2 regions of the Kitasatospora sp. NPDC053057 genome follow, and region 2 is predicted to be linked to the other one. Evidence: riboswitches for the same ligand, from Rfam matches in the RefSeq annotation. Region 2 holds a riboswitch; the other holds the start of a gene.

Evidence for each region. A riboswitch is a leader RNA that binds a small molecule or an ion and turns the genes downstream of it on or off. The one in region 2 is predicted to bind glycine.
Region 1: another riboswitch for glycine. It lies ahead of gcvT (glycine cleavage system aminomethyltransferase GcvT); the one in region 2 lies ahead of gcvP (aminomethyl-transferring glycine dehydrogenase).

What each region holds. Positions count from the first base shown of each region.
Region 1 covers NZ_JBITZP010000006.1:38,414-53,985, forward strand. Annotated here, with positions in the region: gene ACIG5E_RS09095 (cysteine desulfurase family protein) at 1-1,157, opposite strand, end outside; gene ACIG5E_RS09100 (IclR family transcriptional regulator) at 1,333-2,109, shown strand; gene ACIG5E_RS09105 (trimeric intracellular cation channel family protein) at 2,015-2,674, opposite strand; gene ACIG5E_RS09110 (acyltransferase family protein) at 2,803-4,194, shown strand; gene ACIG5E_RS09115 (ABC transporter ATP-binding protein) at 4,270-5,322, opposite strand; gene ACIG5E_RS09120 (ABC transporter ATP-binding protein) at 5,357-6,427, opposite strand; gene ACIG5E_RS09125 (ABC transporter permease) at 6,424-7,434, opposite strand; gene ACIG5E_RS09130 (ABC transporter substrate-binding protein) at 7,534-9,309, opposite strand; gene ACIG5E_RS09135 (ABC transporter permease) at 9,361-10,350, opposite strand; gene ACIG5E_RS09140 (enhanced serine sensitivity protein SseB C-terminal domain-containing protein) at 10,810-11,760, opposite strand; gene ACIG5E_RS09145 (enhanced serine sensitivity protein SseB C-terminal domain-containing protein) at 11,876-12,670, opposite strand; glycine riboswitch at 12,848-12,952, shown strand; gene gcvT (glycine cleavage system aminomethyltransferase GcvT) at 13,200-14,321, shown strand; gene gcvH (glycine cleavage system protein GcvH) at 14,421-14,801, shown strand; gene glyA (serine hydroxymethyltransferase) at 14,886-15,572, shown strand, end outside.
Region 2 covers NZ_JBITZP010000023.1:4,526-20,097, reverse strand. Annotated here, with positions in the region: gene ACIG5E_RS23800 (glutamate--cysteine ligase) at 1-204, opposite strand, end outside; gene ACIG5E_RS23795 (hypothetical protein) at 581-1,156, shown strand; gene ACIG5E_RS23790 (DUF5999 family protein) at 1,577-1,768, shown strand; gene gcvP (aminomethyl-transferring glycine dehydrogenase) at 1,938-4,838, opposite strand; glycine riboswitch at 5,077-5,180, opposite strand; partial or broken gene ACIG5E_RS23780 (PRC-barrel domain-containing protein) at 5,404-5,778, shown strand; gene ACIG5E_RS23775 (YsnF/AvaK domain-containing protein) at 5,878-6,477, shown strand; gene ACIG5E_RS23770 (MFS transporter) at 6,670-8,160, shown strand; gene ACIG5E_RS23765 (DNA polymerase IV) at 8,321-9,706, opposite strand; gene ACIG5E_RS23760 (vancomycin high temperature exclusion protein) at 9,771-10,493, opposite strand; gene ACIG5E_RS23755 (MerR family transcriptional regulator) at 10,593-11,237, opposite strand; gene ACIG5E_RS23750 (bifunctional nuclease family protein) at 11,461-11,937, opposite strand; gene ACIG5E_RS23745 (MerR family transcriptional regulator) at 12,038-12,733, opposite strand; gene ACIG5E_RS23740 (FHA domain-containing protein) at 12,913-13,791, opposite strand; gene ACIG5E_RS23735 (DUF881 domain-containing protein) at 14,018-15,091, opposite strand; gene ACIG5E_RS23730 (small basic family protein) at 15,075-15,407, opposite strand; gene ACIG5E_RS23725 (DUF881 domain-containing protein) at 15,404-15,572, opposite strand, start outside.

The DNA of each region.
Region 1 (15,572 bases), on a different contig from region 2:
GCGTTGCGGGCCCGCTGCACCGCCGGGCCGATGGCGGCCGCCAGCGCCGTGACGTCCTCGCGCACCGAGGTGTGCCCGAGCGAGAACCGCAGCGAGGCGCGCGCCAGCAGCGGGTCGACGCCCATCGCGAGCAGCACGTGGCTGGGCTGCGGCACCCCGGCCGAGCAGGCCGAGCCGGTGGAGCACTCGATGCCCTGGGCGTCCAGCAGCATCAGCAGGGCGTCGCCCTCGCAGCCGGGGAAGGAGAAGTGGGCGTTGGCGGGCAGCCTGCCCTCCGCCGCCGGGTCGCCGTTGAGCACCGCGTCCGGGACGGCGGCCAGCACCCCGGCCACCAGTTCGTCGCGCAGCGCGCCCAGCGTCACCGCGTGCTCGGCCCGGTGCTCGACGGCCCAGGCCGCGGCGGCCGCGAAGCCGGCGGCGGCGGGGGCGTCCAGGGTGCCGGAGCGCACGTCGCGCTCCTGGCCGCCGCCGTGCAGCAGCGGTACGGGCGTGGCACCGCGGGAGAGCAGCAGCGCGCCGATGCCGAACGGGCCGCCGATCTTGTGCCCGGTGACGGTGAGCGCGGTGAGCCCCGACTCGGCGAAGGAGACCGGGACCTGACCGAGCGCCTGCACCGCGTCGGCGTGCATCGGGATGCCGTACTCAGCGGCCACGGCGGCGAGTTCGCGCACCGGCTGGACGGTGCCGACCTCGTTGTTGGCCCACATCACGGTGACCAGGGCCACCGATGCGGGGTCACGCTCGATCGCCGACCGCAGCTCCGCGGGGTGCACCCGGCCGTACTCGTCCACCGGCAGGTACTCGACCGTGGCGCCCTCGTGCTCGGAGAGCCAGTGCACCGCGTCCAGCACCGCGTGGTGCTCGACCGGGCTGCACAGCACCCGGGTGCGGGCCGGGTCGGCGTCCCGGCGGGACCAGTACAGGCCCTTGACCGCCAGGTTGTCAGACTCGGTGCCGCCACCGGTGAACACGATCTCGCTCGGGCGGGCGCCCAGCGACTCGGCCAGCGACTCGCGGGACTCCTCGACCACCCGGCGGGCCCGGCGGCCGGCCGCGTGCAGGGCCGAGGCGTTGCCGACCACCCCCAGGTGCGCCGTCATCGCGGCGATCGCCTCGGGCAGCATCGGCGTGGTCGCCGCATGGTCCAGGTATGGCATAACCATCCGATTGTAGAGGCCGTGCCCCGAGGCCCCACCAGGTGCGCACCGATCCGGCCACTGACCCGCCGAGCCGCGGCGGCCGGACGGCGGCATCCGGCACTGGTTTGTACCACTGTGCCGCCCAGCGGTTAGCCTGACGAACACTTCTCGAACGAGTTCCAGGGGGGGGTCCATGTCGCAGTCGGTCGACCGCGCGCTGACGCTGCTCGGCTCGCTCGGCGACGGACCGCTCTCGCTGGAGCAGGCCGCGAGCAGCCTCGGGGTGCACAAGTCCACCGCGCTGCGGCTGCTGCGCACCCTGGAGGAGCACGGTTTCGTCCGGCGCCAGCCCGACCTGCGCTACCGGGTCGGCGGCCGGGTGCTCTCGCTGGCCCACCGCGCGCTGGAGGACTTCGACGTCCGGCAGGTGGCCGCGCCCTACCTGGCCGCGCTCAACGCCCGCTGCGGCTACACCGTCCAGTTGGCCGTGCTGCACGACGGCGAGGTGCTCTACCTGGACGAGGTGGGCCCGCCGCCGGCCGCCCTGTCGCCGCGGATCGGGCGCCGCGCCCCGGTGACCGGGACGGCGGTCGGGCGGGTGCTGCTCGCCGGGCTGCCGGCGGACGGCGCCCGCGAGGAGGAGCTGCCGGCCGAGCTGGCGGCGGTGCGCCGCCGGGGCTGGGCGGCCGAGTCGGCCGAGCACCGGGAGCCGGTGACCTGCGTGGCCGCGCCGGTCGCGGGCAGCGGCGGGCGGACGGTCGCGGCCTGCGCGCTGAGCGCCCCGGCCGGCCAGGTGCCGCCGGCCGAACTGGCCCGGATGCTGCCGGAGCTGCTCTGCACGGCCGAGGCGATCTCGCTCGCGTACGGCGGCTCGCCTACTCCTCGCTGGTGCGAGAACCGTTGCGGTGCCAGGCCCGCGGGGCGCGCCAGCCGTACTTCAGGGCGAGCATCCGCAGCCCGAAGGCGGTGAGCGCGGCAGCGGTGCCGGTGGCGCCGGTGAGCCGGTCGGCGCCGATCAGCACGGCCACCAGGGCGGCGCCGACCAGGGCCGGGACGGCGTAGATCTCGCGGTCCCAGCGCAGCAGCGAGGGGATCTCCCCGGCCAGCACGTCGCGGATCACGCCGCCGCCGGCCGCGGTCACCATGCCGAGCGCGATCGCGGCGACCGCGCCCAGCCCGTAGTCGTGCGCCTTGGCGGTGCCGGTGACGCAGAACAGCCCGAGGCCGAGGGCGTCCAGGGTCTGCACCGCGCGGTTGATCCGCTCGACCTCGGGGTGCAGGAAGAACACCACCAGCGCGGCCGCGAGCGGGGTCACGAAGTAGCCGAGGTTGGTGAAGGCGGCCACCGGCGTCGCCCCGATGACCAGGTCGCGGATCACCCCGCCGCCCAGGGCGGTGGCCTCCGCCAGCACACAGATCCCGAAGATGTCCATGTTCTTGCGGACGGCTAGCAGCCCCCCGGAGAGGGCGAAGACGAAGATGCCGGCCAGGTCGAGCGATTGCTGCACGTCGGAGGGGAAGATCTGCGAACTCACCGTCCATGTGTACCCGATGCGCCGCACCTTCCCGGACAACGGTCACAGTTCGGATGAAACCGTCTCGCGGAACGCCCGGCGCCCCGGCACGGCCGCGCGCCCGCCCGCACTCCGCTAACCTCCCGCGTGTGAAGCTCATCGGACGCGCATCCCAACGCCAGAAATCCCGTACCGCCGCGGGCGGCGCAGCCTCCGCTGCCTCGTCGAGGCTCGGCTGGCTCGACGCCCTGCGCGGCATAGCCGCGCTCTCCGTCGCGATCTACCACCTGGCAGTGCCGTTCCAGTGGCTCCACATCGACCACGAACCGCGCAACTTCGGGGACCCGGGCATCTTCGGCGTGATGCTGTTCTTCCTGGTGAGCGGGTACATCATCCCGGCCTCGCTGGAGCGGCGCGGCGACGTGCGCTCGTTCTGGGCGGGCCGGTACTTCCGGATCTACCCGGTGGTGATCGTCACCGTGATCCTGAGCCTGCTGGTCCTGCCGCGCAACCACCAGGTCGTCCAGGGCTGGGCCTTCGACCACCCGCTGCTCGCGCTGGCGGGCAACGGCCTGATGGTCCAGGACCTGATGGGCATCACCAATGTCATCGGGGTGATGTGGACGCTCTCCTACGAGATGCTCTTCTACTTCTTCGTGACGGCCCTGTTCGTCAACGGCCGGCACCGGCAGAGCGCCCCGCTCGCGATCACCTTCTCGGGCGCCGCGCTGCTCCTCGGCGCCTGGCTGCCGCTCGGCACGCTCACGAACGGCGGCCTGGCGTCCAACCGGCACCTGGTGCTGGCCGCCGGGGCCATCGTGGTCACCGCGATGGTCGGCATCTTCAGCGGCCGGGCCGACCTGACCCGCTGGGGCGGGACGATGCTCGGCGGGCTGGGTCTGGTGCTGGTGCTGCTGAACAGCCGGTCCACGGCCTTCGAGACCCTGATGATCTTCGCCACGATGTTCGCCGGGACGGTCCTGTACCGGATGGAACACGGCCAGATCGACCGCCTGCCGGCCCTGCTGTGCTGCGGCTTCGTCCTCACCGCGGGCGTCCTGTGCGGCTACATGTACAACCGCGACCAGGCGCTGTGGCGGACCTGGAGCGAGTCCTGGCAGGCCTTCTCCGGCGCCTACCTGGCCGCCTGGGTCGTCTTCGCGATCGGCATGCTGCTGCGGCGCCGCCGCTTCCCGCGCTGGCTGACCTGGACGGGCACGATCAGCTACTCGGTGTACCTGCTGCACAACCCGCTCATCCACTTCATGAACTGGAAGCTGGAGGGCCGCCCGCCCTTCACCTCCTGGCAGGACCGCAGCCTGCAGTTCTTCGGCCTGATGGCCGCCCTGCTGCTGATCAGCTACCTCAGCTACCGGCTGATCGAGATCCCGTTCCAGAACCTGGGCCGCAAGGTGATCAAGGCGCTGAACCGCCGCTTCCCGTCCGACCTGCCGCCCGCCCGTCCGGCCGCCCCGGCCGCGCGTGAGCCGCAGCCGGTCGAGACCGCCCGGGAGGCGGAGCCCGTCGCCGGCCGCGGCTGACGCCCACGGCGCGCACGACACGAGGCCGCCCGCCCCCGGGAACGGGGGCGGGCGGCCTTTGCGTGAGTGTTCCGCCTAGTCGTTCTCCGGGAAGTGGCACGCCACCTGGTGCCCGGTCTTCAGCGCCGTCAGCGGCGGCTCCTGGCTCGCGCACACGTCCTGCGCCTTCCAGCACCGCGTGCGGAACCGGCAGCCGCTCGGCGGGTTGATCGGCGAGGGCACGTCGCCCTTGAGCAGGATCCGCTCGCGGCCGCCGCTCTGGCGCCGGCGCGGGTCCGGCACCGGGACGGCCGACATCAGGGCGTTGGTGTACGGGTGCATCGGGCTGCGGTAGAGCGAGTCGCGGTCGGCGATCTCGACGATCTTGCCGAGGTACATCACCGCCACCCGGTCCGAGACGTGCCGGACCACCGAGAGGTCGTGCGCGATGATCAGGTAGGTCAGGCCGAGCTCCTGCTGGAGGTCGTCCAGCAGGTTGACCACCTGCGCCTGGATCGACACGTCGAGCGCCGAGACCGGCTCGTCCGCGACGATCATCTTCGGCTTCAGCGCGAGTGCCCGGGCGATGCCGATGCGCTGGCGCTGGCCGCCGGAGAACTCGTGCGGGTAGCGGTTGTAGTGCTCGGGGCTGAGCCCGCACAGCTCCAGCAGGTCCTGGACGGCCTTCTTGACCCCACCCTCCGGCTGGACGCCCTGGAGCTTGAACGGCGCGCTGACGATGGTGCCGACGGTGTGCCGCGGGTTCAGCGAGGAGTACGGGTCCTGGAAGATCATCTGGATGTCGCGGCGCAGCGGTCGCATCGCGCCGACGCCCAGGTGGCTGATGTCGGTGCCCTCGAACTCGATCTTCCCGCCGGTGGGTTCGTCGAGCCGGGTGATCAGCCGCCCCATGGTGGACTTGCCGCAGCCGGACTCGCCGACCACGCCCAGCGTCTCACCGGCGTTGACGGTGAAGTCGATGCCGTCGACGGCCCGCACCGCGCCGGTCTGGCGCCGCAGCAGTCCGCCGCGGATCGGGAAGTGCCGCGTCAGGCCGGTCACCTTCAGCAGCGGCTCGCGCTCGGGCGCGGGTACCGGGGAAGCCCCATCGCCGATCGAGAGAGGCGTGGCCCCCTGAGTGTCCGTCATCGGTTCTCTCCAGAAAGGTGGTACGGGGCCGGGCTCACAGCCGGGGCGCGATCTCTTCGGCGAAGATGCGGTGCCGCTCGTCGGCCGGCAGGTGGCAGGCCGCGAGGTGCCCGGGCGTGGCCTCGGCCAGCAGCGGGACTTCGCTCGTGGAGCGCCCGCCGGTCAGGGCGGCGTACGGGCAGCGCGGGTGGAAGGCGCAGCCGGACGGCACGTTGATCAGGCTGGGCGGGGTGCCCTTCACCGGGACGAGCCGTTCCTGCAGCTCCCGGTCCAGTCGCGGCATCGAGCCCAACAGTCCCCAGGTGTAGGGGTGTTCGGGCGCGTCGAAGAGGCTCTCGGCGGGGCCGCGCTCGATGCACTTGCCGCCGTACATGACCAGGATGTCGTCGGCGAGCTCGGCGACCACCCCGAGGTCGTGGGTGATGATGATGACGGCGGAGCCGAACTCCCCCTGGAGGTCGCGGATGAGGTCCAGGATCTGCGCCTGGACGGTGACGTCCAGGGCGGTGGTGGGCTCGTCGGCGATCAGCAGCGAGGGGTCGTTGACCAGGGCCATGGCGATCATCGCGCGCTGGCGCATGCCGCCGGAGAACTGGTGCGGGTAGTCGTCCAGCCGGCGGTCGGGCTGCGGGATGCCGACCCGGTCGAGCATCTCGATCGCCCGGGCCTTGGCCTCCTTCTTGGAGGCCTTCGGGTGGTGCACCCGGTACGCCTCGATGATCTGCGCGCCGACCGTGTAGTACGGGTGCATCGCGGTCAGCGGGTCCTGGAAGATCATCGCCAGTTCGCGGCCGCGCAGTTGGCGCACCCGGTCCGGTCCGGCCGCGATCAGGTCCTCGCCGTCGAGCAGGATCTCGCCGCTGATCCGGGCCCGCTTGGAGCGGTGCAGGCCCATGATGCCGAGCGAGGTGACGGACTTGCCGGAGCCGGACTCGCCGACGATGCCCAGGGTGCGGCCCTTGTGCAGGTCGAAGCTGACCCCGTCCACCGAGCGGACCAGGCCGTCGTCGGTGTCGAAGTGGATCCGCAGGTCGCGGACGGACAGGAAGGGGTCTCCCAGAGGAGCGGGAGCGGCGTCCGCCGGGGTCTTCTGGAGGTCGGTCACGAGAGCCTCACGCGGGGGTCGACGAGGGCGTACAGGAGGTCGACCACGAGGTTGCAGGCGACGATGAAGAAGGCGGCGAGCAGCGTGACGCCGAGGACCTTGGGCAGGTCGTTGTCGGTGATCGCCTGGACGGCGAACTGGCCGACGCCGTTGAGCGAGAAGACCTGCTCGGTGATCAGCGCACCGCCGAGCAGCAGACCGAGGTCCATGCCGAAGATGGTGACGATCGGGGTGAGCGCGGAGCGCAGTCCGTGCTTGACGACCACCTTGCGCTCGACCAGGCCCTTGGCCCGGGCGGTGCGGATGTAGTCCTCGCTCATCGTCTCCAGCATTCCGGCGCGGGTGAGCCGGGCGTAGAGCGCGGAGTAGAGGAAGGCCAGCGAGATCCACGGGAGGATCAGGTTGCGGGCCCACATCAGCGGGTCGTCGGTGAAGTTGACGTAGTGCAGGTTGTCCAGGATCGGCCACTCGTAGCTGAACACCGTCAGCAGCAGGGCGCCGGTGAAGAAGACCGGCAGCGAGACACCGGCCAGGGCGACGCCCATGGAGAGCCGGTCGAAGATCGACCGCGGCTTGAGGGCGGAGATCACGCCGGTGGTGATGCCGGAGATCAGCCAGAGCACCGCCGCGCCGATGGCGAGCGAGATGGTGACCGGGATCCGGCTGGTCATCTCCGGCCAGACCTCCAGGTGGTTCTTGAAGGAGTAGCCGAAGCAGGGCACGTGGCAGGTGGCCGGTTCCGGGCCGAACTTGTACTCGGCGCCGCTGACCAGCGCCTTCAGGAAGTTCCCGTACTGGGTGTACAGCGGCTGGTCGAAGCCGAGGTTCTGCTTGACCGCCGCGATCGCCTCGGGCGACGGGTTCTTCCCGATGTACTGCGCGGCCAGCTGGTCGGTGGTCTCGCCGGCGATGCGCGGGAGCAGGAAGAAGATCGCGAAGGTGACCGCGCTGACGACCAGCAGCAGCACCGCGGCCGCGAGGATCCTGCGAACGATGTAGGCAAACACAGTTGGGCGGCTCCGGCGGCCCGCCGCCGTCCGGGATCTTCCGGACGGCGGCGGGCGCCGCTGCCTTCACCTGCCTTCAGGGATGCGGAGCCAGGCTCTTTACTTGGTGGTGCCGATGTTCAGGTAGTCGTACTCCCCCGACCAGGCCGGGTTGGACGCGACGTTGGTGGCGCTGTCCGGGCGGTACAGGAAGACCTTGAAGTCGGTCAGCGGGACGTACACCGCGGACTCCATGACCTTCTTGTCGATGTCGCCGTAGATCTTCTCGCGGGCGCTCTTGTCCGGGTTGATCGCGGCGTCGTCGATCATCTTGTTGACGGCCGGGTCGTTCAGCTGGGCCAGGTTGCTGTTGCCGGACGGCTTGATCGCGCGGCCGTCGACGATCTGCTGCAGGAAGCCGTAGCCGGTCGGCCAGTCGGCGCCCCACTGCATCATCATCAGACCGATGTTGTGGTCCTGGGTGTACTGCGGGGCACCGGCCGAGTCGGTCAGGTACTTGCCCTGCGGGAACTGCTGGATCTCGACGTTGATGCCGATGCTCTTCAGCTGCGCCTGGATCTGGGTGGCTGCGGCGACCTCGGTCGCGCGCTCGGTGCGGGCGGTCAGGACGGTGCTGAAGCCGCCGTCCTTGCCGCAGGCCTTCAGGGAGTCCTTGGCCTTGGCCTGGTCACCCTTGTTGTCCTTGGTCTCGTACAGGTTGAAGTCCTGGTGGCCCGGGATGTCCGGCGGGAGCACGGTGTTGGCCACCTGCCCGCGGATCGGGCCGCCGAGCGCGGTCTGCACCGCGACCTTGTCGATCGCGTACTGGACGGCCTTGCGGCAGTCGATGTTGTCGAACGGCGCGACCTTGGTGTTGATCGCCATGTAGACCAGGCGGCCGCCGTAGGCGTTGTCGGTCTTGGCCTTGAGCTTCGGGTCGCGCAGGATCTGCGCCTGGGTCTGCGGGTCGACGCCGCCGCCCACCAGGTCGACCTGGGCGTTGCCGGCCAGCAGGTCCTTGTCGATGGTGGCCTGGTCGATGTTCATCTTGAGCACGATCTTGTCCGCCAGCTGCTTGCGGATCGGGTCGGTGCTCTTGTCCCAGTTGGTGTTCGGCACCAGGACGGCCTGCTTGCCGTCCTCGTAGGTCTCGAACTTATAGGCGCCCGAGGCCACGATGTGCTTCACGTAGTCGGCACCGGTGTCCTTGGCCTGCGGGACCGGCACGGTCTGCGGGGCGCTGACCAGGTAGTCGAAGTCGGCGAAGGGGTGCTGCAGGTGGAAGACGATCGTGGTGTCGTCCGGGGTCTCGATCGACTTCAGGTCGCCGGTCTTGTCCTTGTACGGGCCCTGGTACGGCGTCGGGTTGTCGACCAGCAGGTCGTGGAAGTACGTCGGGCCGTTGGAGTTCACCTCGGGCGCGTAGTTCGAGCGCTCCACGGCGTACTTGACGTCCTTGGAGGTGATCGGGGTGCCGTCGTCGTACTTCAGGCCGGCACGCAGCTTGTACGTCCAGGTCAGGCCGTCCGCGCTGGGCTGGCCCATCGACTCGGCGAGGTCCGGGACCAGCTTGTTGCCGTCCGCGCCGGCGGCCGGGTTGAAGGTGGTCAGCGGACGACCGTACAGGCGCGAGAAGTTGTAGATGTACGCGTAGTAGGTGTTGCCCGGGTCGAGGGAGTCCGGGGTGCCCTTCATCTCGTAGGTGACCGTCCCGCCCTTCTTGTCCGAGGCGTTGACGATCTGCTTGGTGGCCGCGTCGGCACCGCCGCCGCTCGCGTTGCTTGAGCCGGAGGAGGACGAGCTGTCGCTGCTCTTCGAGCTGGACGAGCAGCCGGTGACGACCAGGACCGCGGCGGCGGCCGCGGCGGTCAGCGCGACGGTACGGGACCTACGCATGGGTGAGATCAACCCCTTGAGGTGTGGAGGAGGGAGGGTACTGACGCGGAGTCAGTTGCTCTTGGGATCGAGGGCGTCACGCAGCCCGTCGCCGAGCAGGTTGAACGCGAGCACGGTGATGAAGATCGCCAGGCCGGGGACCACCATGTACTGGGGGTCCACCTGGTAGTAGTTCTTCGCGTCGGCGAGCATGCCGCCCCAGGAGGACTGCGGGGGCTGGATGCCGACGCCGAGGAAGCTCAGGCCGGCCTCGAAGAGGATGTTGGTCGGGATCAGCAGGGTCGAGTAGACCAGGATCGGGCCGACCAGGTTCGGCAGCAGCTCCTTGAACAGGATGAACGGGCCGCGGGCGCCGAGGCTGCGGGCCGCGTGGACGAACTCCCGCTCGCGCAGCGAGAGGGTCTGTCCGCGCACGATCCGGCCCATGTAGGGCCAGTTGAAGAAGCCGATCACGAAGATCAGCACCATGATGTGCAGCGGGAGGCCGTGCAGGCCGAACGCGCCGCCCTGGAGCGAGGCGGAGATCGCGATGGCGAACAGCAGCAGCGGGAACGCCAGGAAGACGTCCATCAACCGGCTGATCACGGTGTCCACCCAGCCGCCGTAGTAGCCGGCCATCACGCCGAGCACGGTGCCGAGGGTGTTGGACAGCACGGTCGCGCCGAAGGCGACCAGCAGGGAGACCCAGGAGCCGTCGACCACGCGGGCGAGCAGGTCACGGCCCTGCAGCGGGTCGATTCCGAGCGGGTGGTCCCCGCTCATCCCGCCCCAGTCGCCGAGCGGGAGTCCACCGAGGTCGGCGTCCAGCAGGTCGGTGTTCGGCTGGTCGGGGTCGAGCCCGAACAGGGACTCCAACGGCCCGGCCAGCAGGGCCAGCAGGATCAGCAGGATCACCACGATGCCGCCGGCGACGGCGGCCTTGTCCCGCTTGAAGCGGGTCCAGGCGATCCGACCGAGGGAGCGGCCCTCGATCGTCTTGGCCGGGCTCGGGGAGGCGGGTGCCTCGGGTTCGTTCCCGGCGGTTGTCATGGGTGCGGTCATGGTCAGTTGGTCCCCTCGCCGACGGTGGCCGGCCCACGGGTGCCGGGCGCCGGTTCGGCGGTACGGCTGCGGACGTGCGGAGGTGCTAGGAGCAGGTGTTCGCGGCAGTACGTCGTGCACGGGTACTGCCTCCACGCGGGATGGGCGTCGCGTGGATCGAGCGGTCGGCGTGCGCGTTCACCTTCGTGGGGTTTCCAGTACGCGCGATGCGTTGCGCAGAACTCTCTGCCATCCGAACTGGCTTGCGCCAGCCCTGACAACCGACAGATGCCCAACTGTGATCTGCCCGCATGCATCTCCCCGATCTTCGGCATATCCCTCTTCACGCGGGTGTAACTGCCATGTCAAGATGTGCTGGCGCCAAGAGCGGAAAATTCGTCCCGAAAGCACCGAAGCCGACCTGATCAGGGATCAAGTCGGCATCGGTGCAAAGGTTCTAACAAGAACCGATTCTGGCAATCAGCGGCCCGGGTATCCGGGCCACGGCGACTGGGGCTGCTGCCCCCAGCCCGGCGCGGGCGGCTGGGTGCCGTACGCGTAACCGGGCATCGACTGCCCCGGAATCGGCCGGCCCGGCATCGACTGCCCCGGGTACGGCGGCGGCACCGACGGGTACGGGCCCGTCGCCGGGCGGCCGGCCTCCCGGTCGAAGAACGGCCGCGCGTTGGCGCGCATCCACAGCGCCACCGGGTCGTACTCGTCCGCCATCGCCACCGTGGACACCGCGAGCCCCTCCGGGGCCACCGCGATCGCCCGCTGCATCAGCGCCCGCACCGCCTCCACCGCCGGCGGCGAACTCTCGTACAGGTCAAGACCGATCGCCAGGTACGGCTCCCCCACCGACGGCTGCACCCAGGCCCGGCGCAGCGCCCGGACCGCGCGCACCTCGCCCGCCTGCCGCTCCAGCAGCGCGAAGAACTGCTGGGCGTTCACCTGCGGCTCGCTCAGCTTCAACGGACCGGCCGGCAGCCGGTCCAGGCCCGCGGCGATCCGCCGCAGGTCCGCCCACGGCACCCCGACCCCGCCACCCGGCGCGTGCGGATTGAGCCACAGGCCCCAGCGGGTGCGGTACAGCGAAGCGGCGATCTCCCGCCCGGAGATGACCTCGTGGGCCCGCGCCCAGCCGGAGGCCGTCAGCTGCTCGGACGAGGTGACGGCCGGCGCGTAGCCGTGACCGCTGATCTCCATGTTCCCGTACTGGGCGTCCGGACTGCCCGGGCTGCCGTGCCACAGCAGCATCAAGACCTGGCCCTCGGCCAGCGCGTGCAGCAGCCGCTCGTACGCGTCCCAGCGCTCCGGCGCGACCTCGCGCAGGGCCTGCTCCAACGCGCCCGGATCCGCGCCCGGGCGCCCGGCCGGTGCCTGGCCCCAGGGCCCCGGCACCCCGCCCGCTCCCGTTCCCGCACTCATGCGCCCACCTCGCCGCGCCTCTTTCCTGAACCCGCCGGCCCGTCAGCCGCCTGCACGCACCCTATGGCGCGGCACCGGCCGCCGCCACGGCGACGTGCCTGTGAAGCGTCCCCGCTCACGCCCGCGAGTAGAAGGGCATGACCCGGGTCAGCAGCCACTCGACCACCGGGTCGTCGGCGAGGTCGAGCAGCACGAGGTGGACGCCGCCCGGCAGCGGCGCGGTTCCCAGCGCCCGCCCGAGCGCCTCGTTCACCGCCCCCGGGTCGGCCGGGGCCACCGGATCCAGCTGGACGCCCACGAACATCACGGTCGGCTCGCCCTCGACGCTGGCCAGCGCCCGGCGCGCGGTCAGCACTCCCGGCAGGGCCGACAGTTCGGCCCGGCAGGCGGCCAGGAAGTGCTCCGGGTCCTCGCCCGGCACCGGCTCGCGCAGCGCCACCCGGCCGCCGGTCGGCGCCTCGGGCTGCTGCTCCCACCGGTCCTCCCGCGGGCCCCGGCGCAGCTCGGCCACGCCCTGCGGCGGCACCGGGATGCCCACCGCCGCCTCCGGGTTGACCGCGATGCCCACGCCCAGCGGCAGCCCGCGGGCGAACTCCCAGGCCGGGGCGATCGCGAAGGCCATCCCCGGCGCCTGCTGCAGGAACACCTCCTGCGAGGAGAACACCGGCACGTACGGGGCCCCGGCCAGCTCGATGGTCGGCAGGTCCAGCGACTGTCCGTTCGGGTCGCCCCCGGCCGGCAGCGGGATCCACACCTGGCTGCGGGCCAGCACCTCGATCACCCGCGGCGTCGCCCCCGGGTCGCCCAGCGCGGCCGTCAGCACCTGCTCCAGCTCGTTCGCCGGCCACGCGCCGCCCGACGGCGCCGCCTGCGGCCCGTCCCACCCCTGCTGCTCCACCGGGTACTCCATGCGCTGCCGATCCGCCCTCGTGCCGGGTCGGCCGCCCACTGCTGCGCCGACGCGGAGAAGTTTAGGGCTCGTGTTCGCCGTGACCGGGTCCCCTCTCCCCTCCTTCGCGCGGACGTGCCATGATGTGCGCGTCCGACGGCATGCGCCGCGGGCCCCCACAACTCCACACCGGCCGCTCGAACCCGCGCGGGAGAGCCCGGAGTGCCCCCCAGGGGGCACGGCCGGCGCCGAAGGAGCAAGTCCTCCCCGGAATCTCTCAGGCCCCCCTACCGCGCGGGTTAGGCACATCTGGAAAGCGGCGCACGGCCCTGTCGCGCGCCCACCCACGGTGCAAGCCGCCGTCCTGTCCCCGATGCTGGAACCAGCTGATGCTGGTAGCAGCTGCGGGCAGGTGGGCGGTGAAGCTCTCAGGTTCGACGACAGATGGGGAGACCCACGCCGCCGCATGCCCGCGCGCAGGGTCGGTCCCCGTGCGGGTCCGGTTCCGGCGCGCGCACCCCTGAGTGCCCCGACCGAGGAGTTCCTGGCCATGTCGTCCCTCCGCCTGACCGCGCTCGACGCGCTGCACCGCGCCCTCGGCGCGACCATGACCGACTTCGCCGGCTGGGACATGCCGCTGCGCTACGGCAGCGAGCGCGAGGAGCACCTCGCCGTCCGCACCAAGGCCGGCCTGTTCGACCTCTCGCACATGGGCGAGATCACCGTCACCGGCCCGCAGGCCGGCGAGATGCTGGACCACGCCCTGGTCGGCTTCGTCTCCGCGCTCGGCGTGCTGCGCGCCCGCTACACCATGATCTGCGCCGAGGACGGCGGGATCCTGGACGACCTGATCGTCTACCGCCTGCGCGAGGACGCCTTCCTGGTCGTCGCCAACGCCTCCAACGCCCAGCTGGTGCTGGACGAGCTGATCGCCCGCGCCAAGGGCTTCGACGCCGTCGTCACCGACGACCGCGACACCTACGCGCTGATCGCCGTCCAGGGCCCGGAGGCCACCGGCATCCTGGCGAAGACCACCGACGCCGACCTGCCCGGCCTGAAGTACTACGCGATCCTCCCGGCCAAGGTGGCCGGCAAGGACGTGCTGCTGGCCCGCACCGGCTACACCGGCGAGGACGGCTTCGAGATCTTCTGCCACCCGGTCGACGCCGAGCCCGTCTGGCAGGCGCTGACCGCCGCGGGCGAGGGCCACGGCCTGGTCCCGTGCGGCCTGTCCTGCCGCGACACGCTGCGCCTGGAGGCGGGCATGCCGCTGTACGGGCACGAGCTGTCCACCGACCTGACCCCGTTCGACGCGGGCCTGGGCCGGGTCGTCCGCTTCGACAAGACCACCAACGAGGGCGCGTTCGTCGGCCGCAAGGCGCTGGAGCAGGCCGCCGCCGCGGCCGAGACCAACCCCCCGAAGGTGCTGGTCGGCCTGGTCTCCGAGGGCAAGCGCGTGCCGCGCGCCGAGTACACGGTGGTCTCCGCCGACGGCGACCCGATCGGCCGGATCACCTCGGGCGCGCCGTCCCCGACGCTGGGGCAGCCGATCGCGATGGCCTACGTCGACGCGGCCCACGCCGCCCCGGGCACCACCGTCGCGGTGGACGTGCGCGGCAAGCACGAGCCCGTCCAGGTCGTGGCGCTGCCGTTCTACAAGCGCGCCCGCTGAGGCCTGCGGGCCCGCCGAGTTTCCCGTTCACGCACGTCGGAGCCGTCCGTGCGGCGGCCCGCTGCGTCGTCCCCGCTTCCCATCCTGGAGAATGACGCCATGAGCAACCCCCAGCACCTGCAGTACACCAAGGAGCACGAGTGGCTGACCGCCGCCGTGGACGGTGTCTCCACGATCGGCATCACCAAGCACGCCGCCGACGCGCTCGGTGACATCGTCTACGTGCAGCTGCCCGAGGTCGGCGACACCGTGACCGCCGGCGAGACCTGTGGCGAGCTGGAGTCGACCAAGTCGGTCAGCGACCTGTTCTCCCCGGTGACCGGCGAGGTCGTCGAGGTCAACCAGGACGTCCTGGACGACAACGCCCTCGTCAACAGCGCCCCCTTCGAGGGCGGCTGGCTGTTCAAGGTCAAGGTCGAGGCCACCGACACGCTGCTCAGCGCCGCCGAGTACGACGCGCTCACCCACGCCCAGGGCTGAGCCACCCGCCGGGACGGGCCGCCGTGCCGCGGTCCGTCCCGATCCGCCGTCCCTCCGCTCTCCTCCTCCCGGGAAGACCACACCATGACGGTTCTCAACCAGTCCCTGCACGCCCTCGACCCGGAGATCGCCGCCGCGGTCGACGCCGAGCTGCACCGCCAGCAGACCACCCTGGAGATGATCGCCTCCGAGAACTTCGCCCCGGTGGCGGTCATGGAGGCCCAGGGCTCGGTGCTCACCAACAAGTACGCCGAGGGTTACCCCGGCCGCCGGTACTACGGCGGTTGCGAGCACGTCGACGTGGTCGAGCAGATCGCGATCGACCGGGTCAAGGCCCTGTTCGGCGCCGAGCACGCCAACGTCCAGCCGCACTCCGGCGCGCAGGCCAACGCCGCCGCGATGTTCGCGCTGATCCAGCCGGGCGACACCATCCTGGGCCTGAACCTGGCCCACGGCGGTCACCTGACCCACGGCATGAAGATCAACTTCTCCGGCAAGCTCTACAACGTGGTCGCGTACCACGTCGACGAGAAGACCGGCCAGGTCGACATGGCCGAGGTCGAGCGCCTGGCCAAGGAGCACCAGCCGAAGCTGATCATCGCCGGCTGGTCCGCCTACCCGCGCCAGCTGGACTTCGCCGAGTTCCGCCGGGTCGCCGACGAGGTCGGCGCGCTGCTCATGGTGGACATGGCACACTTCGCCGGCCTGGTGGCCGCGGGCCTGCACCCGAACCCGGTGCCGTACGCGGACGTGGTCACCACCACCACCCAC
Region 2 (15,572 bases):
CAGCACCTGGGCGTTGCGCATCACCGGCAGGCCCTGCTCGTCGGCCAGGTTGAGCTCGATCTCCAGGCCCATCACCGCCCGCGGCCGGTCGAAGCGGTCCTCGCGGAGCATCCGCCCGAGCGCGTCCAGACAGGCCTGGAGCTTGAGCCGGTACTGCTGCCGGTCCGCCAGATCCGCCCGAGTCGCCACGACCTTCTCGCCCACGGTCCCCTCCTCCTGAGACACCCGGCCGGTCGACCGTGCCAGCATCATGCCCACCTCGAAGATCGATACCCGAATGCGTGTACTGGCTTGCAATGCAAGGCAACTGACGGAGATTCAGACCATCTGCAGACTTGCTCGGCGCCACGGCCTGTGATAAACAGATCACCCTGCGCATTTGTTCGATGAGTTCGCTGAGTTCGCACTGCGCTCCGGCCGGTCCGTTCCCGCCCCCCGTCCCTCGTCGAGGGCGGCGACCGCGCCGGCGCCGCGATCCTGCACAACCGGACAAGGCGGGGCCCCGTCACCGAAGACGCGCCGCGCCGCGCCGGTATGCCGCATTCGCACGCCGATCTCGCTTGGAGAGGCGGACCCCGCCATGACCCTGCAGACCCCCCAGCCCCCACCGAGCGCCCTGCGCGCGGTCCTGGCCGCGCTCGACTCGGAGACCGCACTGCGCCAGCCCGCCGCCGCAGCGCTTCGTCATCCGACCGGTCCACTGCTCCCCGCGCACCCGCTCGCGGTGCACGTCCTGGACGGCCCCCACCCAGAACTGCCCGCCGCCCGTCGGACCGGCTGGCGCTTCCTGATCAAGGACGGCCCGGAGGTGGCCGCCGCCGCCGAGGTGGTGCAGAGCGCGGAGGGCCACACCTTCTCCCACTTCACCGCCGGCCCGTACCTCTCCTCCACCGTCCGGGCGCTGCGCGAGGCCTGGCAGCTCGCCCAGGGCTCCCGCTCCCGCTGCCAGCCCCGGCTGCTCACCTTCCCGGGCCAGTACGCCACCGCGCTCTGGCTCCACAGCCCGGACGCAGGCCCCTCCGCCGACCTGCTGATCCCGCTGGCCCCGGCCCCGCTCGGCGTCACCGCGCACCGCGCCTACCCGGCCGCCGAGCTGCTCCCGCTGCTCGCCCGCGCCCCGCTCGCCGGACCGCCGCTGCTGCTCGGCTCCTCCTGACCCGAGGAGCCGACGCTCCACACCGGCCGCCGGGCACGTCGCCCGGCGGCCCTTCGCCGTGCGCTCCGACACCCCCGGACGGCCTCACCCGAACGGCTACCACCCGGACGGGCCACCCGCCATGGCCCCACCGGGTCATGCCCCGGCTGACCCGGCGGTGCACTTTTCCCCTCGGGCCCCACCTGAACGGGTGATCTCTACCCGGGAGTTGTGGCGCATGTCACGAAATCGCTGCGCGCGCGTCCGCGGATGCCGACACTGGGAACCAGCGTGGAAGGACCACCTGTCCTACCCACTTGAGCGCCGGTCAACACCTGGTCGGCGCGCGGACAGGATCCGACCACCGCGGCGGCTCCGGACGGCTCGACCTCCGGGGACCGCACCACGGGGAGGATCGCAGAGCGAAGCGAGGGTACGCGTATGTGCCAGCACCGTCCTGAGTGCCCGACGGCCGAGTCCGAGGACCGCGAAGCGGCCGTGCCGGTGGCCTGCCACCCGGAGCAGGGCTGGAGCCTGCTCTGCAACGGCGTCGTCCTGTTCGAGGACACCGGAGAGCTGCTGCCCGACGGCCGGGTGATCGCCCCGCGCCGCCCGGTCGCCCACGCGGCCTGAGCCCGCGCGGCCCGAACCCGTACGGCCGGAACCGTACGGCCCGGGGCAGCCCGGCCGGGGCAGCCGCCGACCCGACCACACGAAGCGCGATGCAAGGCGCAACACAAAAGGGCAGGGCCCCAGCGGAAACGTTCCGCCGGGGCTCTGCCTCATCCCCGTCCGATCAGGATCAGACGCCGTACTCGTCCAGCGGCGGGCAGGAGCAGACCAGGTTGCGGTCGCCGTACGCACCGTCGATCCGGCTCACCGGCGGCCAGTACTTGTCCGCCGGGTTCACGCCCGCCGGGAAGACCGCCTCCTGCCGCGAGTAGCCGTGCGCCCAGTCGCCGGCCAGCGTGGCGGCGGTGTGCGGGGCGTTGCGCAGCGGGTTGTCGTCGGCCGCCCACTCGCCCGAGCCGACCTTGTCGATCTCGCCGCGGATCTCGATCATCGCGTCGCAGAACCGGTCGATCTCGTGCAGGTCCTCCGACTCGGTCGGCTCGATCATCAGCGTGCCGGCCACCGGGAAGGACATCGTCGGCGCGTGGAAGCCGTAGTCGATCAGGCGCTTGGCGATGTCGTCCACTGTCACGCCCGTCTCCTTGGTCAGCGGGCGCAGGTCGATGATGCACTCGTGCGCGACCAGCCCGCCCGGGCCGGTGTAGAGCACCGGGAAGTGCGGGGCCAGGCGCTTGGCGATGTAGTTGGCGTTCAGCACCGCGACCTGGGTCGCGTGCTTGAGGCCCTCGCCGCCCATCAGCCGGACGTACGCCCAGGAGATCGGCAGGATCGCCGCCGAGCCCCACGGCGCGGCCGAGATCGGGCCGACACCGGTGGCCGGGCCGGCCTCCTCCTGCAGCGGGTGGTTCGGCAGGTACGGCGCCAGGTGGGCGCGCACCGCGACCGGGCCGACGCCCGGGCCGCCGCCGCCGTGCGGGATGCAGAAGGTCTTGTGCAGGTTGAGGTGCGAGACGTCCGCGCCGAACTTGCCCGGCTTGGCCAGGCCGACCAGGGCGTTCAGGTTGGCGCCGTCCACGTAGACCTGGCCGCCGGCCTCGTGCACCAGGGCGCAGATGTCGGTGATCTGGGTCTCGTACACGCCGTGGGTCGACGGGTAGGTGACCATCAGCACCGAGAGGTTGTCGCGGTGCTGCTCGATCTTGGCCTTCAGATCCTCGACGTCCACGTCGCCGTCGACCAGGGTCTTCACCACGACCACGCGCATGCCGGCCATCACCGCGGAGGCGGCGTTGGTGCCGTGCGCCGAGGACGGGATCAGGCAGACGTCGCGCTGGGTGTCGCCGTTGGCGTGGTGGTAGGCGCGGACGGCCAGCAGGCCGGCCAGCTCGCCCTGGGAGCCCGCGTTCGGCTGGATCGAGACGGCGTCGTAGCCGGTGACCTCGACCAGTTGCTGCTCCAGGTGGCGGATCAGGGTCAGGAAGCCCGCGACCTGGTCGACCGGCGCGAAGGGGTGCAGCTGACCGAACTCCGGCCAGGTCACCGCCTCCATCTCGGTGGTGGCGTTGAGCTTCATGGTGCAGGAGCCCAGCGGGATCATGCCGCGGTCCAGCGCGTAGTCGCGGTCCGACAGGCGGCGCAGGTAGCGCAGCATGGCGGTCTCCGAGCGGTGGCTGTGGAAGACCGGGTGGGTCAGGTACTCGTCCTCGCGCAGCAGCGCGGCCGGCAGCGCGTCGGCGGCCTCGGCGACCTCGACCGCGGGGACGCCGAACGCGGCCCAGACACCGGCCAGGTGCTCGCGGGTGGTGGTCTCGTCGGTGGAGACCGAGACCCGGTCCTCGCCGTCCTGGTACACGTTGATGCCGTTGGCGCGGGCGGCGGCCGCGATCTCGGCGGCGCGGCCGGGGACGACGGCGGTGACGGTGTCGAAGAACTCGCCGTGCAGCAGCTCGACGCCGCCGGCCCGCAGGCCCTCGGCGAGAGCGGCGGCGTAGCGGTGGGTGCGGCGGGCGATGTCGGCCAGGCCGTCCGGGCCGTGGTAGACGGCGTACATCGAGGCCATCACGGCGAGCAGCACCTGGGCGGTGCAGATGTTGCTGGTGGCCTTCTCGCGGCGGATGTGCTGCTCGCGGGTCTGCAGCGCCAGGCGGTAGGCGCGGTTGCCGTCGGCGTCGACGGAGACGCCGACCAGGCGGCCGGGCAGCGAGCGGGCGTACTCGGCACGCACCGACAGGTAGCCGGCGTGCGGGCCGCCGAAGCCCATCGGCACGCCGAAGCGCTGCGAGGTGCCGCAGGCGATGTCGGCGCCGAGCGAGCCCGGGGACTTGAGCAGGGTGAGCGCCAGCAGGTCGGCGGCGACGGCGACGATCGCGCCCAGCCCGTGCGCCTGCTCGATCACCGGGGCGAGGTCGCGGACCACACCGGTGGCGCCCGGGTACTGCAGCAGCACACCGAAGACGCCGCGCTCGGCGATCTCGGCCGGGATGCCCTCGGACAGGTCGGCGACGACGACCTCGACACCGGTCGGCACGGCCCGGGTGTTGATCACCGCGATGGTCTGCGGCAGGGTCTCGGCGTCGACCAGGAAGACGCCGCCCTTGACCTTGGTGACGCGGCGGGCCAGCGCCATCGCCTCGGCGGCCGCGGTGCCCTCGTCCAGCAGCGACGAGCCGGAGGTGGGCAGGCCGGTCAGGTCGGAGACCAGGGTCTGGAAGTTGAGCAGCGCCTCCAGGCGGCCCTGCGAGATCTCCGGCTGGTACGGGGTGTAGGCGGTGTACCAGGCCGGGTTCTCCATGACGTTGCGCAGGATCACCGGCGGGGTGAAGGTGCCGTAGTAGCCCAGGCCGATCATCGGCTGGAGCACCTGGTTGCGGTCGGCCAGCTCGCGCAGCTCGGCGAGGACCTGGGCCTCGCTGCGGCCCGCGGGCAGGTCCAGGGCGGTGATGGAGCGGATGGCCTCGGGAACGGCCGTGGCGGCGAGCTCGTCCAGCGAGCCGTAGCCGACGGACGCCAGCATCTTCTCCTGCGCGGCGGCGTCGGGGCCGATGTGGCGGTTCTCGAAGGGGCTGGCCAGCTCAAGCTCGGTGAGGGTCGAGGCGCTGATGGGGCGTCCCGCGTTCGGCTGGGCGTTCATGGTGGTCGAGGCCTCCTGGTCACGGACCGGCGGGGGTACGCACGCCGGCCGGCCAACGCCGCTGCGGAACAGCGGACCGGCCTGGGCGGACGGACCCGAAAGGCCTCCCCCTCTGTCATCGGGACCTGAGAGCTTCGCCCGCACGGCGCGCTGTGGCGCTCCGTCGGCTTGCACCGTCGGTGAGGGTGGTGATCGCCGGCTCCCGCGCCGACGGTCCTGCCCTGCTTTCCAGAGTGACCTATCCCGCACGGTACGGATGCCTGAGAGATTCCGGGGAGGAGTTGCTCCTTCGGCGCCCCGACCAGCGGTTTTCGCTGTCGGGGACTCTCCCGAGCGGGCTCGGCGGTCGCCGCCCAGGGTACCAGCGGGAGGCCTTCCGATCACGGGTGCGTCGGGTCACTTGAGGTCTACGCGCGTCCCCCGGACGGCCCACCGCCGCCCCGTCCGGCCGCACCCCGCTCGCGTGCGTCCGATTCATGCCTTTTGGTGTGAAGTGGCGGACGGGACGGGTGCTCCGGTCGCCGATCTGCGGGAGTTCCGCAGGCGCAGCGCACTGGAGGAAAGCGTGCAGACCGACATCGACCCTCGCGACCTCATCGGCCACAAGGCGGTCGACCGCAACGGTGACAAGATCGGCACGGTCGACGAGGTGTACCTGGACGACGCCACCGGGCAGCCGGAGTGGGCGGCCGTCCGCACCGGCATCTTCGGCCGGGACGCCTTCGTCCCGCTCACCACGAGCGAGTTCTCCGGCGACGAGCTCCGGGTGCCCTACGACAAGTCCCTGGTCAAGGACTCGCCCGACTTCGGAGTGGGCCAGCACCTGTCGCCCGCCCAGGAGCTCCAGCTCTACCGCTACTACGGCCTCGACACCTCGCCGGACGGCCGCCCGACCGCCGGGGAGCCCGGCCGGGCCGCCCAGCCCGACCTCGACTTCGGGACCACGTCGGCCACCCCGGCCGCCAAACCGCTCGCCTTCCACGCCCCCGAACCCGGCCCGACGACCACCGCCACCACCACCACTGCCACGGAGGCCCACGTGCAAACCCTCAGCACCCCCGCCCCGGCCCCCACCCACGCCTTCGAGCCGAAGCCGCATTCCGCCCCGACCTCGACCGCCCCGACCTCGACCCCGACCGCCCCGACCTCGACCCCGGCCGACACCGCCGACGCCTCCGCCCCCAGCGACCCGGTCGAGATCACCTGCCGCGAGGAGCGGCTGGACATCACCACCGAGTGGCACGTCCTGGGCACCGCGAAGCTGCGCAAGTACGTGACCAGCGAGCAGGTCGAGCGCCGCATCCCGGTGGTCCGCGAGCGGGTCCGGGTGGAGCGGATTCCGGTCACTGACGCCGAGCGCGCCTCGCTGACCAAGAAGGGGATCGCCGAGGCGGTGGAAGTGGTCACGCTCCGTGAGGAGCGGCCGGTGGTCCGCAAGTACTTGGCCGCGATCGAGCGGGTCCGCCTGGTGGTCGAGCGGTACACCGAGGAGGAGGTGGTCCGAGACGAGCTCCGCCGCGAAAACGTCGAGGTCTGCGACAACACCCCCACCGTCGCCACCACGCCGAACTCGACGAACGGTTCGATGACCCCGCCCGCCGACGGCTCCCGCCCCTCCGCCCTCCGCCCCCTGGTCTGATCTCGTCACCCGACAGCTCTGCCCAAGGGCCCCGGACCAGGTCCGGGGCCCTTGCCGTGCCCGCGATCCCCCGGTCCGCCGCAGGCGAACCCTTCACCTTTGCCAAACCTTAACCGCTCGATATTTGACAGTCTGAAGTATCTACCGGCAGAGTTACTTCAGTTCATTCACTATGTACGGGAGGAAGCAACCGTGAGTGAGGCACCCCAGCCCACCATCGCGGCCGAGAAGCAGAGCAACGCCCGGGTCCTGCCGGCCCTCATCCTGGCGATGCTGTCGTTCAGCGTGGTACAGACCGCGGTCGTCCCGATCCTGCCCTCGCTGGCCAAGGAACTTGACGTCTCCGGCTCCAACATCACCTGGCTGATGACGGCCAACCTGCTGTCCGCCGCCGTGCTGACTCCCCTGCTGGGCCGCTTCGGCGACCTCCGGGGCCGTAAGCCCATGCTGCTGATCTCGCTGGCCGGTCTGGTCGCCGGTTCGGCCCTGGCGGTCAGCACCCACTCCTTCACCTGGCTGGTCGTCGCCCGCGTCCTGCAGGGCGCCGGCGGTGGCGTGATGCCGCTGGCGATCAGCATCGTCCGCGACGAGCTGCCCAAGCAGAAGGTGACCGGCGGCGTCGCCGCCATCAGCGCCTCGATGGGCGTCGGCTCCGGCCTCGGCCTGGTCGCGACCGGCCTGCTGCTGGAGCACTGGAACTACAAGTCGATCTTCTGGATGGGCCTGATCTTCGGCCTGATCGCGGTCGCCCTGGTCGCCTTCCGTGTCCCGACCGACCCGGTGACCGACAAGGAGGGCGGCGCCGACCCGCTCGGTGCCATCACCCTGGCCGCCTGGCTCTCCGCCCTGCTGGTCGCGGTCAGCCAGGGCAACCACTGGGGCTGGACCTCCACCAAGACGCTCGGCCTGTTCGCCGTCGCCGCCGTGGTGGCCCTGGTCTGGGGCGTCATCGAGACCAAGGTCTCGCACCCGCTGGTCGACCTGAAGATGATGTCCCGCCCGGCCGTGGCCTTCACCAACCTGTCCGGCCTGCTCATCGGCTTCGGCATGTACGGCTCGTTCATGGTCATCAGCAACTTCGCCCAGACCCCGGAGAAGCTGGCCCACTACGGCTTCACCGCGACCGTCCTGCACGCCGGTGTGATGCTGCTGCCGTCCGCCATCGGCTCGATGGTGGCCGCCCCGGTCGGCGCCCTGCTGATCGCCCGCCGCGGCCCGCGCCTGCCGCTGGTCCTCGGTGGCGTCCTGGGTGCGATCTCGATGGCCTACCTGGCCCTGCGGCACAGCCACGAGGGCGACATCTACACCGCCTCCGCCATCTTCGGCCTCGGCATCGGCCTCGCCTTCGCCGCGATGCCGGCCTTCATCAACGGCGCCGTCCCGGTCGAGCAGAGCGGCATCGCCAACGGCATGAACTCCGTGCTGCGCACCGTCGGTGGCGCGATCGGCACCGCCGTGATGACCGCCATCCTGACCGGCGACACCATGAAGTTCCCGATCAAGCTCCCCGTGGTGCTGCCCACCCTGGACGCCTACAAGCACGCGTTCTGGACCACGGCCGTCGTCTGCGTCATCGCCGGCGCCGTCCCCTTCCTGATCCGCGGCGTCAAGACGGCCACCACCGTCGCCGGCGGCTCGGCCCGGCAGGACTCCAGCCCCGAGCTGGCCAAGACCGACGCCTGACGAGGCGTCCGGCCCGCGCGCTCAGGGACAGGACGCGCGGGCCCGGTCTCCACTCGGTCGCGAGGGCATCACGACCGTCCGGAGCCCGGCACGGTATGCGGCCCCACCCGGTACTTCCACCGGGTGGGGCCGTTCCGCGTTCCGGGCCCCTTCCCCCGGTTCAGGCCCCTTCCTCGCCGGGTTCCTCGGCCTTGCGCAGCGGCAGCGGCCGGGCCGGCTCCAGCGCCGGATCGTCCACCGCGAAGGTCCGCACCCGCCCCGGCCCGCTCCACGGCGTCTCGAACCGCACGGTCACCCGCCCGACCCCGCTGCCCTGCACCCAGCCCGGCCCCAACTCGGCGTGGTGGACGTCCTGTCCGGGCATCCAGCGGCGCACCACCGGCTCCTCCGGCTCCTCCTCGGCCTCCGCCGCCTCGACCGCCTCGGCGTGCTCCGCCGCCTCCTCCCGCAGCGCCTGCGCGAACAGGTCCTCCTGGGTGTAGTCGGCGAGTTGGGCCACGCCCACCCCGAGCAGCCGGACCCCACCGGTGATGTCCACCTGCTCGGCGAGGCGCCGCGCCGTCGCGGTGATCACCGCCTCGTCGTCGGTCGGCCCGCCCAGGGTCTCCGAGCGGGTCAGCGTCGAGAAGTCGAACCGCCGGACCTTGAGCACCACCGTCCGCCCCGAGCGCCCGGCCGCCCGCAGCCGCCGCACGCAGCGGCCGGCCAGCGCCTCCACCTCGCGCAGCACCCGGTCCCGGTCGGCCAGGTCCACCTCGTAGGTGTCCTCCACCGAGACCGACTTGGCGTCCTGATCGGCCACCACCGGCCGCTCGTCCAGCCCTATCGACATCTGGAAGATCCCGGCGCCGTGCGCCCGCCCGAGCAACTGGACCAGCTCCGCCTCCCCCGCCTCCGCCAGATCGGCCACCGTGATCAGCCCGGCCCGCCGCAGCACCTGCTCGGTGGCCGGCCCGATCCCGGGCAGCGCCCGGACCGGCATCGGGCCGAGCACCGCCCGCTCCTGCCCCGGCTCGATCAGCACCAGCCCGTCCGGCTTGGCCTGCTCCGAGGCGATCTTCGCCATCAGCTTGGAGCCCGCCGCCCCCACCGAGCCGGTCAGCCCGGTGAGCCGCTGGATGTCCGCCCGCAGGTCCTCCGCCAGGGCGAGCACCAGACGCTCCCCGGTCTCGTGGTCCGTCTCCGCCAGCACCGGGCCGTACGGACCGGCCTCCAGGTCGACGAAGGCCTCGTCCAGGCTCAGCGGCTGCACCAGCGGCGACAGCTCGCGCAGCAGTCCCATCACGATCTCGCTGTTCTGCCGGTACGCCTCGAAGCGCCCGGTCAGGAAGGCCGCGTTCGGGCACAGCCGCCGCGCCTGCGCCATCGGCATCGCCGAGTGCACCCCGAACTTCCGCGCCTCGTACGAGGCCGTGGAGACCACCCCGCGCCCGCCGAGCCCGCCGACGATCACCGGCTTCCCGCGCAGGCTGGGCTTGGCCGCCTGCTCCACCGCCGCGAAGAAGGCGTCCATGTCGAGGTGGATGATGCTCGGCAGAGATCGCACCCGCCGATCATCGCGCACGGGTCCGACAGTGCGTACGACCCCGGCCGACGCCCCGCGCCCGGCGCTACTGCTTCGCGGCCTCCGCCAGCGCCTTCGGGATGCCGTCCTCCTTGGGCCCGAGGAACACCGGGTCCGGCCGCAGCCAGACGTTCACCGCCGCCTTGCCCGCCCCGGCGACCTCCCGCAGCCCGCCGTACAGCCAGGTGGTGTCGTGCGGCTCCGGCACGCCGACCGCGTACGAGCGGATCCCCGCCGCCTCGCACAGCGCCAGCGCCCGCCGGACGTGGAAGTCCTGGCTGACCAGCACCGCGCGGTCCACCCCGAAGATCCGGTGCGCCCGGGTGCAGGAGTTCCAGGTGTCGAAGCCCGCGTAGTCCCGGACCACCCGGTCCCCCGGAACCCCGTGCTCGGTCAGGTACCGGTACATCGCGTCCGGCTCGTCGTACTCGATCCGCCCGTTGTCCCCGGTCACCAGGATGGCCTTCACCTTGCCCTCGCGGTACAGGTCCAGGGCCGCCACCAGCCGGTGCTCCAGGTACGGCGATGGCCTGCCCTGGTCCAGCCCGGCGCCGAAGACCACCGCCACCGACGCCGACGGCGCGCTCTCCACCGTGCCCACCCGGTCTCCCGCCGCGAGCCACAGCCAGGCGCTCGGCGCCAGCGCCAGCGAACACAGCAGCGTCGTCACCTGGAACACCCTGCGCTGCGTCCGGCGCTCCCGCAGTCGCGCCCGCAGCCCCCCGGCCCGACGCCGCAGCAACTCCGATATCCCGGTGCCGGCCTCCACGTGCCCCTCCCTCGATCGCTTCACCAGGCAACACGACGAGGCCGTGGCCCGGAACGGTTCCCCGTCCCGGGCCACGGCCCCGTCGAAACGACCGCTCCGTCAGACCGCCCGGTTGCGCCGCTGCGCCAGCTCGTCCGCCGGATCGTTCCCCACCAGCGTCTCGCCGGTGTCGGTCCGCTCCGCGTGCAGCCGTCCGAGGGTCAGCTCCAGCTCGTGCCAGACCGCCCCCACCGCGATGCCGAAGACCCCCTGACCGCCCTTCAGCAGATCGACCACCTGCTGCGGCGTGATGCACTCGTACACCGTCGCACCGTCACACATCAAGGTCAGCCCGGTCAGGTCGGCCTGCTCGGCGGACTGCAGATGGGCGACGGCCACCCGGATGTTCTGCAGCGAGACGCCCGCGTCGAGCAGCCGCTTCACGATCTTGAGTAGCAGCACGTCGCGGAAGCTGTAGAGCCGCTGACTGGGCGCCGGGTACGCGGTCCGGACGCTGGGCTCCAACAGGCCGGTGCGGGCCCAGTAGTCCAACTGGCGGTAGGTGATGCCGGCCGCCGCACAGGCCGTCGGGCCGCGGAAACCGAGCAGTTCGGACGTCGGGGCCAGCCGCTCGATCGCGGGCTGGCCCGGCTGTACGGCCGGGAACCTGCTCATCCTGGGCAGGTCCGATACGGTGCGAGCGGTGCGCGGCATGTGCACGGCGCACAGGCCTCCCACGGCCGCGTCATCGCCGGTGCTGCTCATGCCTACCTCCGTCCGCTCGTGCTGCGGGCAACCCGACTGCGGGCATCGGCCACCCGGACAGCCACTCCTGACGGTAGGCAGTCCCCTATGACCCGTCAACGATCGCCACGCCGGGCCAGACAAACCACATCACTCAGGAGAGTGGTTTTTCGTGCCCCTAGTGTGGGTAGATGGACGTTTTTTGGCAAAACGGCACGCTAAAGAGCTGACCGAACCGTCCGCACTACTGCGGACCGCCGCCGCCGAAGTCCTCGGGCGACACCTGGTCGAGGAACTCGCGGAACTTCTCGACCTCGTCCTCCTGCTCGTCCGGGATCGCGATGCCCGCCTCGGCGAGCACTTCCTCGCTCCCGTAGATCGGCGTGCCGGTGCGCAGGGCCAGAGCTATCGCGTCGGACGGCCGGGCACTCACCTCGACCCCCCCGGCGAAAACCAGCTCGGCGTAGAACACGCCCTCCCGCAGGTCGGTGATCCGGACCTCGGTGAGCTGCTGGCCGAGCGCTTCCAGGACGTCCTTGAACAGGTCGTGCGTCAGCGGGCGCACCGGAGTCATGCCCTGCTGGGCGAAGGCGATCGCGGTCGCCTCGCCGGGGCCGATCCAGATCGGCAGGTATCGATCTCCCCCGACCTCCCGAAGCAGCACGATCGGCTGGTTGGAAGGCATCTCCACTCGGACACCCACGACGTCGAGCTCATTCACACAGGCAACCCTATGGCTCCGACCCCGGATATGAAAGCGCAGGGCCGACGCCGCTGGTCAGCGCGGTGCACCGGTCACGCCGAGGACGCTCCGGGGCCTGTCAGCGGGTGCGCAGACCGGCCTGGACCATGGCCGCGTGCAGCCGTACGGACAGCGTCGCCAGCTCCCGCGCGGTGGCCTCCGCGTGCGCCCGGGTCTGCGGGTTCCGGTGCCGCCGCAGCGGCGCCACCACCTGCTCCACCAGCGCGATCTCGCGGTCCGCCGCCGCCTTCATGGCTCTCAGGTGCCGCGGCTCCAGGCCGTACCGGCCGAGCTCGGCGACCAGCCGCGCCACCTGCAGCGCCTCCCCGTCGTACCCGCCGTCCGGGCCCGGCGCGACCAGCCCGTACGCCTCCCACTCGGCCAGCTCCCGCTCGCCGGCCTCGGCCGCGGCCAGCAGCTCGGCCCGCCCCAGGCGGACCCCGGACGCGACGTCGGCCGAGGCCACCAGTTCGCGGTCGGCCTCCTCCAGCGGCCCGGGCCGGGTGTCGGCCGCGGACGGCAGCGCGGGCGGGGCCTCACCGCGCTCGATCGCGTCCAGGTGCTCGCGGATCACCCGCAGCGGCAGGTAGTGGTCCCGCTGCATCCGCAGCACGTAGGCCAGCCGCTCGACGTCGGAGGGGCTGAACTTGCGGTACCCCGACGGGGTGCGCTGCGGCTCGACCAGCCCCTCCGCCTCCAGGAAGCGGATCTTGGAGATGGTCACCTCGGGGAAGTCGTCCCGCAGGAAGGCCAGCACCGCGCCGATGCTCAGCAGTTCGTCACCGCCGCGCCGCCGCCCGCCGGGCCGGTCCGGCCGGACCGGCTGCCTGGGGCCCGCGACCACCCCGCGCCCGCCCCGGTCCGCCTGCGGACCGGACGATGACGCAGGGTTGGCCGCCCCGAGAGAAGAGGAAGGGGTATTCGTATTCACTCGGGCTCCTGCCGATGTTGGTTTCAGTACCCCCGGTTGTGGCCGGCGAAGAACACCAGCCGGTACTTCCCGATCTGCACCTCGTCGCCGTTGTTCAGCGGCACCTCGTCGATCCGCTCCCGGTTGACGTAGGTGCCGTTCAGGCTGCCCACGTCCGCGACGCTGAAGCCGGCCGGAGTGCGGCGGAACTCCACGTGGCGCCGGGAGACCGTGACGTCGTCCAGGAAGATGTCACCCTGCGGGTGACGACCCGCCGTGGTGACGTCCGAGTCCAGCAGGAACCGGCTGCCCGAGTTCGGGCCGCGCTGGACGATCAGCAGGGCCGAGCCCGGCGGCAGCGCGTCGATCGCCGACAGCACCTCGGCCGACAGCGCCGGCGTGGTACCGGTACCGGTCGTGGCGGAGGGGTCGTAGGACTCCAGGCCTGAGATCGAGATGGTCGACGTGGTCTCCGCCGCCCCCTCGGGCAGCAGGCCGCCGCGCAACGCGGTGCCGCAGTTGGAACAGAAGCGGGCCGCGGCCGGGTTCTGGTTGCCGCACCTGGGGCACGGAGTGGGGCCAGCCATGTTCACAGCCTCCTGGCGCGGCACACCCGACGGGTTGTGCCCGGCGTACGGGTCCGATGCAAACCCTCCACCAGAGGTTGAGGGTCCTGACGGGAAACCTATGCGCGGGTCGCCGGAGGAATCAACCGACGCGCCGTAGCCCGCCGGATTCCCCGCGTACTGGGCCGCGGCGTCCCGGTACAGCTGCTGTCCGGCGTACGTTCCGGCCTCGGGGGCGGGACGCATGCCCGGCACCGCGGGCTCGTCCTCCGCCCGGCGGTGCCGCGCGGTCGGCGCCTCGACGGCGGCGGCGTCACGGCCCTTGTTGCGACCGAACAACTTCGAGAAGAAACTCACGGGCGAATCCCCTTGCGTGTGACAGACCCGCCCGCGGGGCAGGGTGAGAACCTCGGACTGGCTGCGGGCCCGGTTGCGGCCCGGGCCTGCTGGAGTGGTACTCCGACGGTTGTTGCTGCGGTTGGTGCTACGGAGCGTACTGGTGCGAACCAGTCTCTCCCACGCGACGACGGCGCCCCGCACCGGGTGCCGCCCGCCCGTGACGGGCCGTTCGTCGAGCGCCCCGTCACTTCGAAGCCGGCTTGGCGTACTGCGGCGTCTTCAGGTCCACGAGGGCGTCGACGACCACCTTCTGCTGCTGGGTGATCGTCGCCCGCGCCTGGTGGCTCTCAAGAGTACGGACGACGCCTCCCGGGATGTTCAGCGCCGGCGTCAGATCCTGCGGGTTCCCCACGACGGTGAACCGATAGGGCTGCGAGACCTTCTTCCCGTCGATCTGCACCCCACCGCCCGACAGGTCGGTGAAGTAGGTGTTGACCACCACGCGCACATCGTTGATCTGAATCGCCTCCGCCCCCGCCGCTCGAAGTTCCTGCAGGGTGTCCAGCAGCATATCTGCCTTCACCAGCCCTTGGGGATCGTCGACCGTGAGTACGATGCCCGGACCTGTGGCTTTGACCGTACCGGCCAGCACACCCAGTTCCGTCATCTTCTTCCTGGTCTGCTCCTGGGCCTCCTTGGCCTGGTTGGAGCTGTTCTCCAACTTGGCCAGCGACTGCTCCAGCTCCGCCTTCTCCTGCTGGAGACGCTGCTGACGGCTGTCCAGTTCGTCGAGGATCCGGACCAGGTCCTCCTGCCGGGCCCCGCGCAGCTGGTTGTGGTGGTCGTTGGTCGAGCGCACCTGGATCGCCAGCGCCAGGCCGAGCGAGAACAGCAGCAGCGCCACCACCAGCTGCCCGCGCGACAGCCGTGGCGGCCACAGCGCCGCCTGCAACCGCCGCCGACCGGCGTTCCGGTCCACGACGGACGCCTCCTCGGCGGCCTCCGGCTCGGCGGCTTCCGACGGTTCGACGGCCTCGGTCTCGACCTCGACCGGCTCCCGCTCGGGCTCAGCCGCCTTCACGAGCGATACCGACGGCTCCGGCTCCTCCGGCGCGGCCTCAAGCTCAGCCTCAGCGTCAGACTCCTCCGGCTCCGCCTCGGCCTCGGCGGCCTCCTCGACCGGCTCGGCCGCCTCCGGCTCCTGCGGAACTGACTCCTCCTCCGCCGACTCCGCAGCGGTCTCCTCGACCACCGGCGCCTCCGCCTTCTTCTTCTCCTCCTTCGCCGCCTCGCGGCCCGGCTCAGGCCCGGAAGACATGGCGCCGGATCGCGGCCGCGTTGGAGAAGATGCGGATGCCGAGGACGACGACCACACCCGTGGACAGCTGCGAGCCGACGCCCAGCTGGTCACCCAGGAAGACGATCAGCGCCGCGACCACCACGTTCGACAGGAACGAGACGATGAAGACCTTGTCGTTGAAGATCCCGTCCAGCATCGCCCGGACGCCGCCGAACACCGCGTCCAGGGCCGCCACCACCGCGATCGGCAGGTAGGGCACGACGGCGTCGGGCACCTCGGGTTGGACGAAGAGGCCGACGACCACCCCGATCACGAGACCCAGTACGGCAATCACGGTCTAGCTGCTCCTGTCCCTGTCGTGGTCTTGGTGGATCCGGCGGTCGGACGCCGCTTCGCGGTCGGTCCGCCGCCGGTCGCGGATGGTGAAACGGACGCTCCAGGGCTCTCCGAGGTTCCCGGGCCACCCGACGGGGTCCCGCTCGGGCCGGGCGTCGGGACG